DNA from 3 places in the Streptomyces sp. NPDC111628 genome. Region 3 is predicted to be linked to each of the others. Evidence: riboswitches for the same ligand, from Rfam matches in the RefSeq annotation. Region 3 holds a riboswitch; each other region holds the start of a gene.
What was found. A riboswitch is a leader RNA that binds a small molecule or an ion and turns the genes downstream of it on or off. The one in region 3 is predicted to bind cobalamin.
Positions count from the first base shown of each region.

Region 1: it holds a riboswitch for cobalamin, as region 3 does, so the genes downstream of both, ACZ7MF_RS30460 (energy-coupling factor ABC transporter permease) here and ACZ7MF_RS11855 (FecCD family ABC transporter permease) in region 3, are expected to answer to the same signal.
Region 2: it holds a riboswitch for cobalamin, as region 3 does, so the genes downstream of both, ACZ7MF_RS32855 (cobalamin biosynthesis protein) here and ACZ7MF_RS11855 (FecCD family ABC transporter permease) in region 3, are expected to answer to the same signal.

Region 1 is NZ_JBVKBZ010000006.1:216,256-220,431, forward strand. It holds gene ACZ7MF_RS30445 (ATP-binding cassette domain-containing protein) at 1-711, opposite strand, end outside; gene cbiQ (cobalt ECF transporter T component CbiQ) at 708-1,457, opposite strand; gene ACZ7MF_RS30455 (energy-coupling factor ABC transporter substrate-binding protein) at 1,458-1,814, opposite strand; gene ACZ7MF_RS30460 (energy-coupling factor ABC transporter permease) at 1,811-2,512, opposite strand; cobalamin riboswitch at 2,543-2,728, opposite strand; gene ACZ7MF_RS30465 (potassium channel family protein) at 2,829-3,293, opposite strand; gene ACZ7MF_RS30470 (chloride channel protein) at 3,398-4,176, opposite strand, start outside.
Region 2 is NZ_JBVKBZ010000007.1:52,407-56,582, reverse strand. It holds gene cobN (cobaltochelatase subunit CobN) at 1-60, opposite strand, end outside; gene ACZ7MF_RS32860 (cobyric acid synthase) at 57-1,589, opposite strand; gene ACZ7MF_RS32855 (cobalamin biosynthesis protein) at 1,586-2,569, opposite strand; cobalamin riboswitch at 2,676-2,816, opposite strand; gene ACZ7MF_RS32850 (hypothetical protein) at 2,966-3,187, opposite strand; gene pitH (low-affinity phosphate transporter PitH) at 3,222-4,176, opposite strand, start outside.
Region 3 is NZ_JBVKBZ010000002.1:926,854-931,029, forward strand. It holds gene lpdA (dihydrolipoyl dehydrogenase) at 197-1,600, shown strand; cobalamin riboswitch at 1,965-2,112, shown strand; gene ACZ7MF_RS11855 (FecCD family ABC transporter permease) at 2,214-3,320, shown strand; gene ACZ7MF_RS11860 (ABC transporter ATP-binding protein) at 3,320-4,093, shown strand; gene ACZ7MF_RS11865 (ABC transporter substrate-binding protein) at 4,171-4,176, shown strand, end outside.

The DNA.
Region 1 (4,176 bases), on a different contig from region 3:
CAGCGTCGGGGCAGCCGGGCCGGTGCGCACACCGTCCGGGGTGAGCAGGGCTGCGTCGTCGGACCAGCGCAGGGCGAGGTCGACGTCGTGGGTGGCCATCACCACGGTGGTGCCGCCCGCGCGCAGTCGGTCCAGGGTGGCCAGCAGCCGCTCCTGCCCGTCCGGGTCGAGACCGGCGGTCGGCTCGTCGAGGATCAGCACCCGGGGCCGCATCGCGACCGCCCCCGCGATAGCGGTCCGCTTGCGCTGCCCGTACGACAGCAGGTGCGTGGGCCGCTCGGCCAGCGCCGCGATGTCCAGCGCGGCCAGCGCCTCCCCGACCCGGGAGCGCACCTCCGCGTCGGGCAGCCCCAGGTTCAGCGGACCGAAGGACACGTCCTGGCCGACCGAGGCCGCGAAGAGCTGGTCGTCCGGGTCCTGGACCACCAACTGCACGGCGGTCCGCAGCCGGGTCAGCCCCTTGCGGTCGTAGGTCACCGGCTCACCGTCGACCGTCAACGTCCCCGCGCGCGGCCTCAGGCCGCCGCTCAGCAGCCGCATCAGCGTCGTCTTGCCACTGCCGTTGCGGCCGAGCAGCGCCAGCGCGCGCCCCTCGCGCACCGCGAAGTCCAGGCCCGCCAGCACGTCCGGACCCTCCTCGTACGCGAACGACGCGCCCCGCAGGGCGACCAGGGCCGGGGCCGGTTCAGAGGACTGGTCCGGTTCGCTCACGACAGGGGTCCTTCCAGTACGAGGGTGAGGGCGGCCAGCGCCGCGAGCAGCGTGACGCTCGCCGCCGTGAACGGCACCGAGACCCGGGCCTCGGGTACCAGCACGCGCAGGGTGCCGTCGTAACCGCGCCCGGCGAGCCCGGTCTGGAGCCGGGCCGCCCGGTCGAAGGCCCGCACGAACGCGGTGGCGCCGAGCCCGCCGAGCGAACGCCAGGCCGCCGCCCGGCTGGTGTGCCCGAGCCGCGCGGCCTGCGCCTCACGGATCCGGCGCACCGAGTCCAGCAGCAGGAAACTCATCCGGTACGTCACCAGCGCCACGTCCACGACCGGCGCCGGCACCCCGGCCCGCACCAGGCGCGGCAGCAGGTCGGACATCGGCGTGGTGAACGCGAACAGCAGCACCCCCAGCGAGGCCGCCGAGGTGCGCAGCAGCAGCCCGCCCGCGCGCACCGCACCGCCGTCGGCCGCCGTCAGGAACCCGTCCGGGCCCCCGACCTGGACCAGCAGCGGCAGCGCACCCGTCACGCAGAAGCCCAGCGGCACCCGGTAGGCCCGCCACAGCCGGCGCCCGGGCACGCCCGCCGGGCCCAGCAGCACCGTCAGTGCCGCCACCAGTACCAGCGCCGCGCCCGGCCAGGGCGGCAGCGAGATCGCGAGCACGGTCAGGCCGAGACCGAGCACGGCCTTGTCCACGGGATGGCGGCGGCGCCAGCGACTGCTGTGCGCCGCCGCGTCGATCGGCAGCACTCAGGCCCCTTCGGGGGTGTCCCCCGCAGCCGCCGTGGCCTCGGAAGTGGCCAACGCCCGCTCCTCGCCCTGCCGCCGGCCCCGGCGCAGTCCGAAGTAGTACGCCAGCACGCCCGCGCCGAGCGCGGCCTGGAGGGCGAACAGCGCCGACTCGACCTCCCCGGACGGCGGTTCGTACAGCGGGGAGAACCACGGTTCGTAGTCCGGTTCGATCTCGGTGATCGCCGTCTCCGCCTCCGCGTCGGCCCCGGCGAACGGCTCCTCCTTGTGGTCGCCGAGCCCCAGCACCAGCGGCAGCACCGCCAGCGCGGCCACGGCGAGCAGCAGCAGGGTGTTGATCTTCGCGTTCCGGCTCATCGGGCCGCCACCGCCTCCTGCTTCGGCTCGCCCGACCGCGTCAGCAGCACGCCCAGCCGGGTCAGTTCGCCCTTGCTGGACTGCACCAGCAGCCGCATCACGATCACCGTGAGCAGGCCCTCGCTCACCGCGAGGGGAATCTGCGTGACGGCGAAGATCGAGCCGAACTTGCCGAGCGCGCCCAGGAACCCGCTGCCCGGGTCCGGGAAGGCCAGCGCCAGCTGCACGCTGGTCACGCAGTACGTGGACAGGTCGGCGACGAACGCGCCGGAGAACACCGTGACCATCAACGGCACGTCCCAGCGGCGCAGCAGCCGGTAGACGCCGTACCCGGCCCAGGGGCCGACGATCGCCATCGAGAAGACGTTGGCGCCGAGCGTGGTCAGCCCGCCGTGGGCGAGCAGCAGCGCCTGGAAGAGCAGGGTGATGGTGCCAAGGACCGCCATGATCGGCGGCCGGAACAGGATGGCGCCCAGACCGGTGCCGGTCGGATGGGAGCAACTCCCGGTGACCGACGGCAGCTTCAGGGCCGACAGGACGAACGTGAAGGCCCCGGAGGCGCCGAGGAGCAGCGTGCTCTCCGGGTGCTCCCTGACCTCACGGGTGAGTGACCGGACTCCGTGGACGACGAACGGCGCGGACGCGACACCCCAGGCGATCGCGTGCGCCGGTGGCAGAAAGCCCTCGGCTATGTGCATGGCTCAGCAGACCCTCTCCAGCACCTCGTGGATGGACGACGCGCCTTGGCCGGTCTCCTGGCTTACGGGTACCACCGCCCGTGCTCCGCCTTCCCGGATCGCAAGCGATCCAGTGGCTGCCCGCGAGGGCCGGAGCCGGACTTCCCGATTCACAGTGGCGAGGGCCGCACCGGCATCACACCGGATTTCCCGTTCACCAAGGCGTGGCGACAGTAGTGCTCCCACGGGGGCGGGCACAAGCGGGCCTCGGGCCCGGCGGGCGCCCCGCCCGGCCGTCGAACAGGCCTCGGGACTGCGTAAACGCCCGGCGCCGCCGTCAGCGGGACCGGCCGCCCCGCTCGGGTCGCCGGACCACCATGTCCCGCATCCGGGTGGTCAGCGCGGTCGCGGCGGCCGTGAGGAAGACGAAGCTGTAGGTGATCTGGAGGATGGCCACGACCCGCGCGGCCTGGCCGCGCGGGGTGATGTCCCCGTACCCGACGGTCGCGAGCGTCACCACGGTGAAGTACAGCGCGTCGATCCGGGTGTGCAGTCCGCTGAACTCGCCCGGCGACTTGGCGAGGGCGTAGTACGTGGCCGAGAAGACGTGCACGGACAGGACGATCAGCAGCGAGATGACCACCCCGGGCCGGCTGTCCGGACGGTCCAGGAGAACGTGCCGGATCTGCCGCAGCAGCAGCAGGGCCACGAGGGTCAGCAGCAGGGCGAACAGCACCCAGCTCAGCAACGGCCGCTGCGGCCCCAGCTGGTCGAGGGGGAGCAGGAAGTACGCCACGACCACGGCGGCCGCGATCCCGACCCGTACGAGCCAGGGCCGGACGGCGTCCCAGCCGGTACGGGGACGCGGCCGAGGCCGGGGACGTGGCTGTGCGGTCCGGTGGTCCTTCACCGCGCCGCTCCCGCCGTCGGCGCTCCGTCCGGCGTCCCGCCCGCCTCCGGCCGGGTCCGGCGCACCAGCTGGGCCACGACGAACGAGACGACCGAGGCCATGACGATCAGCGGCATCTGGTCGTGGGAGTCCCGGCCCATCAGCAGCACCGCCAGGACCGAGCTGGCCAGCGGCAGCCCCGTCACCGCGGCGGCCGCGGCGGCGATGCCGAGGGCGAGGGCCGGGGTGGCGCCGAAGCCGGGCAGCCCGGAGCAGGCCAGGGCCGTCGCCGCGCCCAGCAGGACGGCCGGGAAGATCGGGCCGCCGCGCAGCGCGCCCAGCGCGATGCCCCAGGCCAGCGCCTTGCACGCGACCAGCGCGACCAGCGCCCCCACGGACCAGGCGTGCGGCTGCGCGGCGAGCTGGGCGAGGGTGGCCTGGCCGGACAGCGCGGCCTCGGCCGGGGAACGGCCGGTGATCAGCGCGTACGCGGCGACACAGACGCCGACCGCGGTGGCGCAGGCGACGGTGCGGGCGGCCGTGCGGCGCCGGGTCCAGGTGACGGTGCGGCGGCCCAGCGCGCGGGCCAGCGTCACCAGTACGGCGATCAGGGCGGCGGTGGGCAGGCCCCACAGGAAGTCCCCCGCGTCCGGATTGGCCTGCGGCGGCAGGTCGGGCAGGCCCAGCGCGCCGATCTCCAGCCCCGTCCACTGCCCGAAGCCGGTGAAGACCAGGGCGCCGGTCGCGCTGGCCAGCAGGCAGGGCAGCAGCAGGGCGACCAGCTGGGTGCCGGCCA
Region 2 (4,176 bases), on a different contig from region 3:
CGACGCGCGGGCCGCCAGCAGGTCCGTGTCGGCGGTCGACAACAACAGCACTGTGCTCATGCGGGCGCTCCCGGTGGAATGAAGGGCAGTCCTTGCGGAGCGCCGGACTCGATGAGCCGCCACAGCGCGTCCGTGTCCGCGTGGTGTTCGATCAGGTCGCCGAGCCGGTCGAGCTGCTCCTCGCGCAGCGCGGCGAACGAGGTGTCGGGGGCCGGCACGAAGCGGCGGCCCGCGGCGGCGGCCACCTCGCGCAGGAACGCCCGCCGGAAGCCGTCCGACTCCAGCGAGCCGTGCCAGTGCGTGCCCCAGGTCTGGCCGACCCGGCAGCCGTCCAGGCTGCGTCCTCTGTCATCAGAGATGAACGCATCACCCGCTACCACTTCGGCGACCCCGTGGTGGATCTCGTACCCCTCGACGCGCTCGCCGAGGGCCTCGCCCACCGGCCGGGTGAGGGTCTTGTCGCGGTCGAACCGCACCCGCACGGGGAGCAGTCCCAGCCCGTCCACGTGCCCGGCGCGGGACTCGACCTCGTCCTCGATGTGCTCGCCGAGGAGCTGGAAGCCGCCGCAGATGCCGAGCACGGGCCGCTGCTCGGCGACCCTCCGGACGAGCGCGTCCGCCAGCCCCCGCTCCCGGAGCCACTCCAGGGCCCGGACCGTCCCGCGCGTCCCCGGCACGATCACCAGGTCGGCGTCGGCCAGTTCCTCCGGCCGGTCCACGAACCGCACCACGACGCCCGGTTCGGCGGCCAGCGCGTCCACGTCCGTGAAGTTGGACATCAGCGGGACCGCGCAGACGGCGACCCGCAGCACGTCCTCGCCGACCGGCGGCGCGACGACGGACTCCCGCACGGTCCCGCGCAGGGAGACGCGCAGCCCGTCCTCCTCGTCGATGCCGAGCCCGTGCCGGAAGGGCAGCACGCCGTACGTCCGCCGCCCGGTGAGACCGTGCAGCATCTCCAACCCGGGCTCCAGGAGCGACACATCACCCCGGAACTTGTTCACCAGGAACCCGGCGACCAGAGCCTGGTCCTCGGGCGCCAGCAGCGCCACCGTGCCGAAGAAGGAGGCGAAGACGCCCCCGCGGTCGATGTCGCCGACGACGAGGACGGGGAGTCCGGCGCCCCGGGCGATCCCCATGTTCACGATGTCGGTGCGCCGCAGGTTGATCTCGGCCGGGCTGCCCGCGCCCTCGCAGATCACCGCGTCGTACGTGCCGCGCAGTTCGGCGAGCGAGTCGAGCACCGTGCCGAGCAACCGCTCCTGGCGCCCGCCGTGATAGCCGCGGGCGCTCATCTCGCCCACGGGCCTGCCGAGCAGCACGACCTGGCTGCTGCGCTCCCCGCCGGGCTTGAGCAGCACGGGGTTCATGTGCGCGGTCGGCTCCACCCGGCAGGCCTGGGCCTGCATGGCCTGGGCCCGCCCGATCTCGGCGCCGTCCCGGGTCACGAAGGAGTTGAGCGACATGTTCTGCGCCTTGAAGGGCGCCACCTTGACGCCCTGGCGCACCAGCCAGCGGCAGATCCCGGCGGTGACGACGCTCTTGCCGGCGTCGGAGGTGGTGCCCGCGACGAGGAGGCCACCGTTCATGACGTACGTCCCTTCGTGACACCCGGGTTCTTCGCGGTGGCCCCGCGCGCGAGCAGCCGCGCGCCCGCGCACACGCCCAGCGCCAGCAGGCCCACGCGCCGGGACAGCCGTACGGCACGGTCGATGTCGCCGGAACCGGCCCGTACGGCGCGTCCCGCCGCCCCGTTGAGGACGGGCCGGTGCTCGACCCGCCCGCCGTAGGAGAGCGTGCCGCCGAGCCGCACGCCGAGGGCGCCCGCGAAGGAGGCCTCCACGGGCCCGGCGTTGGGGCTCGGGTGCTGTGCGGCGTCCGCGCGCCAGGCCCGCAGGGCGCCGCGCGGGTCACCGCCCGCCACGGTGGTCAGCACGGCGGTGAGGCGGGCGCCCGGCCAGCCCGCGAGGTCGTCGAGGCGGGCCGAGGCCCAGCCGTAGCGGCGGTACCTGGGCGACTTGTGGCCGACCATCGCGTCCAGGGTGTTCACGGCCCGGAAGCCGAGCAGCCCGGGGACCCCGGCCACCGCGCCCCACACCAGGGCGCCCACCACCGCGTCGGAGGTGTTCTCGGCGACGGACTCCACGACGGCCCGGGCGATCCCGTCGGCGTCCAGCGCCTGCGGGTCCCGCCCGCACAGGTGCGGCAGCCGCGCCCGCGCCGCCTCGACGTCCCCGGCCCCCAGCGCACGGCCGATGGCAGTGGCCTCGCGGGCCAGCGAGGTGCCGCCGACGACCGACCAGGTGGCCGCGGCGGTCAGCGCGACGGAGGCGGCGGGGGAGCGGCGTACGGCATGCGCGGCGGCCGAGCCGAGGACGGCGGCGCCGCCGGCGCACACGACGGTGTGCAGGGCGCCCCGGCCCCGGTGGTCCCGCCACAGCACCTGTTCCACGGCGCCCGCGGCACGGCCGAACACGGCGACCGGGTGTCCGCGGCGAGGATCGCCGAGGAGGAGGTCACCGAGGAGGCCGGCGGCGGCGCCGTACGCGAAGACGCGTCCGGCACGCACGGCTCAACCGGCCGTGGGAAGGGGAAGTCGAAGCGTGTCGCTGGTGAGCCCGGAACGGCAGCCGCGCATGGCGATAGGTCCTCACTCAGGGTGTCCGCGCCCTGGTTCGAAGAGCACGGCGGCGAGAGTTCCTGGCTCCCGGGGATCCTGTCCCCGGTCACAGTGGCGGGACCGCGCCGGATTCGCACCGGGCTTCCTCTTCTGCCGCCGTAGATGGCCCCGGAAGTCCACCACGGCCCGCGAACACCCGTCAACCTGGCGTTGACCTGCGACGGGGGAGTGTGCGAAGGCCCACACCCGAGTGGTGTGCGCCGGCACGCGAAGAGGCGGGGCGCGGAACGGTTCGAGTCCGTCCCGCGCCCCGCCCCGGAGCGTGCGCGGTGGTGCGCAGGGCGCTCAGGCGACGATCAGATAGATCCCGTACGCCACCGCCGCCAGGCAGGCCGCGAAGCACGCGTACGCGCCGGTGACCGCGAGGGCCGCGGAGCCGCCCTGGGCGGCGGCCCGCTCCTGGCGGGAGAGGCCGACGATGCCGAGGGTGAACAGGCCCACCAGGGCCACCGTGACCACGAGGCTGACGCCGAAGACGGAGCCGAGGGCTGCCCAGTCGATGCTCATGGAGGTTCGCTTCCTTCGTACCCGGCAGGCGGGTTCAGACGGTGGTGGCGGCCGACGGGGCCTTGGGGTCGGGGGTGGTGGCCGGGGCGGGGACGGTGGCCGCCAGGTCCTCGGTGGCGCCCGTCGGGGGCGGCGACACGGCGGCCATCGCCGTGGTGACCACACCGGCGGGCTCGGGCTGCCCGGGCCCCTCGGTGTCCACCGGGTCGCCGTCGACGACGTTGGTGTGGTCGACGACCTCGCGGCGGGAGATCCGCCAGATCGCGAAGCTGGACGCGATCAGGAACACCGCGACGAGGGCCGTGCCCCAGTCGCCTGCGCGGCAGACCCACTCGGCGAGCGCGGCGACCAGGGCCGCGGCCGGCAGCGTCAGGCCCCAGGCGACGAACATCCGGGTGGCCGTGGACCAGCGGACCACGCCGCCCTTGCGGCCGAGGCCCGCGCCCATCACCGCACCGGAGACCGAGTGCGTGGTGGACAGCGAGAAGCCGAGGTGGGAGGAGGCCAGGATGACCGTGGCGGCGCTGGTCTGGGCGGCGAAGCCCTGCTGCGGCTGGAGGTCGGTCAGGCCCTTGCCCATGGTGCGGATGATGCGCCAGCCGCCCAGGTAGGTGCCGAGCGCGATGGCCAGGCCCGCGCTCAGGATGACCCACACGGGCGGGTCGGAGTCGGGGGCGAGCGAGCCGCCGGCGATCAGGGCGAGGGTGATGATGCCCATGGTCTTCTGGGCGTCGTTGGTGCCGTGGGCCAACGAGACCAGACCGGCGGAGGCGATCTGGCCGGCCCGGTAGCCCTTCTTGGCGGCCCTGCCGTCGGCCTTGCGGCCCAGCGAGTACGTCATCCGGGAGGCGAGCATCGCCGCGAGGCCGGCCACGATCGGGGCGGCGATCGCGGGCAGGAGCACCTTGGTGACGAGCACGTCGCCGTTGACCGCGCCGATACCGGCCGAGGCGACGGCGGCACCGATCAGGCCGCCCATCAGGGCGTGC
Region 3 (4,176 bases):
TGCGGTGTGGGTACACGTCGACCGCACGCGTGGGCGCCGAGGCGTCCGTGGCCGGCGGAGGCGCTGGAGGAAGGTCGCCGGCGCCTGGCGCATCGGCTTCACTGTGCTCCGGACAGCGGACGCATTTCGTCGATGCTCGCGGCAACGGTCACGCCGGCCACCACAAGTCAAACAGCGAGAGCAGGGAGGATTCTCCGTGAGTAGCACGCACTTCGACGTCGTCGTCCTCGGCGCGGGACCCGGCGGGTACGTCGCCGCGATCCGCGCGGCCCAGTTGGGCAAGAGTGTCGCCGTCATCGAGAAGCAGTACTGGGGAGGCGTCTGCCTGAACGTCGGCTGCATCCCCTCCAAGGCGTTGTTGCGCAACGCCGAACTCGCCCACACCTTCCACCACGAGGCCAAGCAGTTCGGCATCTCGGGCGAGGTGAGCTTCGACTACGGCGCCGCCTACGACCGCAGCCGCCAGGTCGCCGACGGCCGGGTCAAAGGCGTGCACTTCCTCATGAAGAAGAACGCCATCACCGAGATCGACGGCCACGGCACCTTCACCGACGCCCGCACCATCGACGTCGCCCTCACCGCCGGCGGCACGCAGAGCGTCACCTTCGACGACGCCGTCATCGCCACCGGCTCCACCGTGAAGCTGCTGCCCGGCGTCGAGCTGAGCGAGAACGTCGTCACCTACGAGACGCAGATCCTCCAGCGCGAGCTGCCCGCCTCCATCGTCATCGTCGGCGCCGGAGCGATCGGCATGGAGTTCGCCTACGTACTGCGCAACTACGGCGTCGAGGTCACGATCCTCGAATTCCTCGACCGCGCCCTGCCCAACGAGGACGCCGAGGTGTCCAAGGAGATCACCCGCCAGTACAAGAAGCTCGGCGTCACCCTCCTGACCTCCACCAAGGTCGAGACCGTAGAGGACGAGGGGACCTCCGTCACCGTCACCTACACCACGGCCGACGGCAAACGGTCGGAGATCCGCACCGACAAGGTCCTGATGTCCGTCGGCTTCGCACCGCGCACCACCGGCTACGGCCTGGAGAACACCGGTGTCACCCTCACCGAACGCGGCGCCATCGCGATCGACGAGCACATGCGGACCTCAACGCCGCACCTGTACGCGATCGGCGACGTCACCGCCAAGCTCCAGCTCGCCCACGTCGCCGAGGCGCAGGGCGTCGTCGCCGCCGAAACCCTCGCCGGAGCCGAGACGATGCCGCTGGGCGACTACCGGATGATGCCGCGGGCGACCTTCAGCCAGCCGCAGGTCGCCTCGTTCGGGCTCACCGAGCAGCAGGCCCGCGCCGAAGGCCACGACGTACTGGTCGCCAAGTTCCCCTTCACCGCCAACGGCAAGGCCCACGGTCTGGGCGAACCGGGCGGCTTCGTGAAGCTCGTAGCCGACGCCGCGCACGGCGAGCTCCTCGGTGGACACATGGTCGGCGCGGACGTCGCGGAGCTTCTCCCCGAGCTCACCCTCGCGCAGAAGTGGGACCTGACGGCCACCGAACTGGCCCGCAACGTCCACACCCACCCCACCCTCGGCGAAGCACTCCAGGAAGCGTTCCACGGCCTCACCGGCCACATGATCAACCTTTGACCTCCGGGCGACCGGCCGATCGGGCGGCCGCCACCCGATCCAAGCAAGGAGCACGAGTTTGCCGAGGTCGACGCGGGCGGCGTCCCTGCCCTGTGGGCCATCCCCGAGGGCGCCGACCCCGGATGAAGTCCGCCGCCTCGACCAACCGGGCCTGAGCGAGCGCGGTTCGGCGACCACCGATGACCACCGTGCCGACGGCGCGCACCCGGCCTCCTCGCGTTGCCGCCCGGCGGCATCGCGGTTGGGCCGCCACGAGTACGTCTCCTGACTCATGCTGGGAGTTTGCTGACCAAGGGCCTCCGCACATGGGCCTGACCTGGGGCTGCGCCAATCTACGGGACAGCAAGCCGTCGGAGTCCAGGTGCGGTTCCGGATCGGCGGCGGTGACGAGGTACGCTGCGAAGCGCCTCGTGGGGGAAGCCGGTCGAAGTCCGGCGCTGACCCGCAACGGTAGGCGGAGCCCTGTACGGGGATCCGTAAGCCCGATTACCCGCGGTGGTGAAGCCCCTGTCAATCGCCGTGGACTGCGAGAGGTGCTGTGCAGGGCGCCCAGCGTCCGGGCCCGCTCCTTCGATCACGCAGGCGCACGGCCCGAGGCGAAAGCGAAACGCCTGTGGCCACGCTCCGCGACCGGACACCCACCGCCCCACCGCACCGCACGACGAACGTCGGGCCCCCACCACCGAGGCGCGCCTCACTGCCCCTGCTCGTGACCGGGCTGTGCGTCGCGCTTCCCGTCTCGCTGGCGTGCGGGGCGGGCATCGGCGCGTCGGGGCTCTCCTGGAGCGAGGCGCTGCACTACCTCTGGGCGGGGCTGACCGGCGGGACCATAGGCGCGGACGACGTCGCCGCCTACACCATCGTCTGGGAACTCCGGTTCCCACGAGCCGTGCTCGCGGCGGTCGTCGGCGCCGGCCTGGCGTCCGTCGGCGTCGCCGTCCAGGCCATGGTCCGCAACGCGCTGGCGGACCCGTTCGTCCTCGGCATCTCCTCCGGTGCCGCCGTGGGGGCCAACGCCGTGCTCATCTTCGGGGCCTTCGGCGCACTCGGTCTCTGGGCGCTGTCCACGGCGGCGTTCCTCTCCGCGCTCGCGGCCATGGTGCTGGTGTACGCGATCGCCCGGACCCCGCGGGGCCTGACTCCGCTCCGGCTGGTGCTGACCGGTACCGCGATGTACTACGGCTTCTCGGCCGTCACCACCTTCATGGTGTTCGCCGCCGAGCACGGCGAAGCGGCGCGGTCCGCCATGATGTGGCTGCTCGGCAGCCTGGGCGGGGCGAACTGGTCCTCCGTACCGATCGCCGCGGGCGCGGTCGTCGGCGGCCTCGTCCATCTCGGCTGGTCGGCCCGGCGCCTGAACGCCCTCGCGATGGGCGACGAGACCGCCGCCGCGCTCGGCGTGGACCCCGGGCGGCTGCGCAAGGAACTGTTCCTCACCGCCGCGGCCGTCACGGGTGCGGTCGTCGCGGTCAGCGGGGCGATCGGCTTCGTGGGCCTGATGGTCCCGCACGCGGCCCGGATGCTGGTCGGCGCGGACCACCGGCGGCTGCTGGCCGTGGCGCCCCTGGGCGGGGCCGTACTGCTGGTCTGGGTCGACATCCTGTCGCGGGTCGCGCTCGCCCCCGCCGAACTGCCGCTGGGCGTACTGACGGCCGCGATCGGCGTGCCCTGCTTCGTCCTGCTGATGCGCCGCCGTACCTACACCTTCGGAGGTGTGTGATGCAGGTCGAGGTCGAGGGACTCACGGTGGAGATGTCCGGCGCGCGGGTGCTCGACGAGGTGTCGCTGCGCGCGGACAGCGGCCGGTTCGTCGGGCTCGTCGGGCCCAACGGCAGCGGCAAGTCGACCCTGTTGCGCTGCGTGTACCGGGCGCTGCGCCCCACCGCCGGCGTGGTCCGGCTCGGCGGTGACGACCTGCCCTCCCTGAGCCCGCGGGAGAGCGCGCGCCGGCTCGCCGTCCTGCCGCAGGAATCGGGGGCGGAGTTCGACTTCACGGTGGCCGAGGTCGTGGCCATGGGCAGACTGCCGCACCAAGGGGCGGCCGCCCGGACCTCCGACGAGGACCGGCACGTCTGCGCCGCCGCCCTGGCAGGAGTCGGCGCGGGCCATCTGACCGACCGCGGCTTCCTCACCCTCTCCGGCGGGGAGCGGCAACGGGTGCTGATCGCCCGCGCCCTCGCCCAGCAGCCGCGGATCCTCGTCCTGGACGAGCCCACCAACCACCTGGACATCGCCCAGCAGTTGGAGGTCCTGTCCCTGGTGCGGGCCAGCGGGACGACCGTGCTCGCCGCCCTGCACGACCTCAACCTCGCCGCGCTCCACTGCGACCGCCTGCACGTCGTCGACGGCGGACGGATCGTCGCCTCCGGCGCCCCGCACGACGTTCTCACGGCCGATTTGCTGGCCGACGTCTTCGGAGTGCGGGCGCACCGCGTCGCCCACCCGGAGACCGGCGCGCTCCAGCTGCTCTTCGACCGCCTGCCGGCTCAGTAGTACGCCCCGCTCGTTCGCCCCGCCTCGTTCGCCCTGCCTCGTCCGCTTCGCCCGCCCTCGAAGGAGTCACCACCAGCATGCCG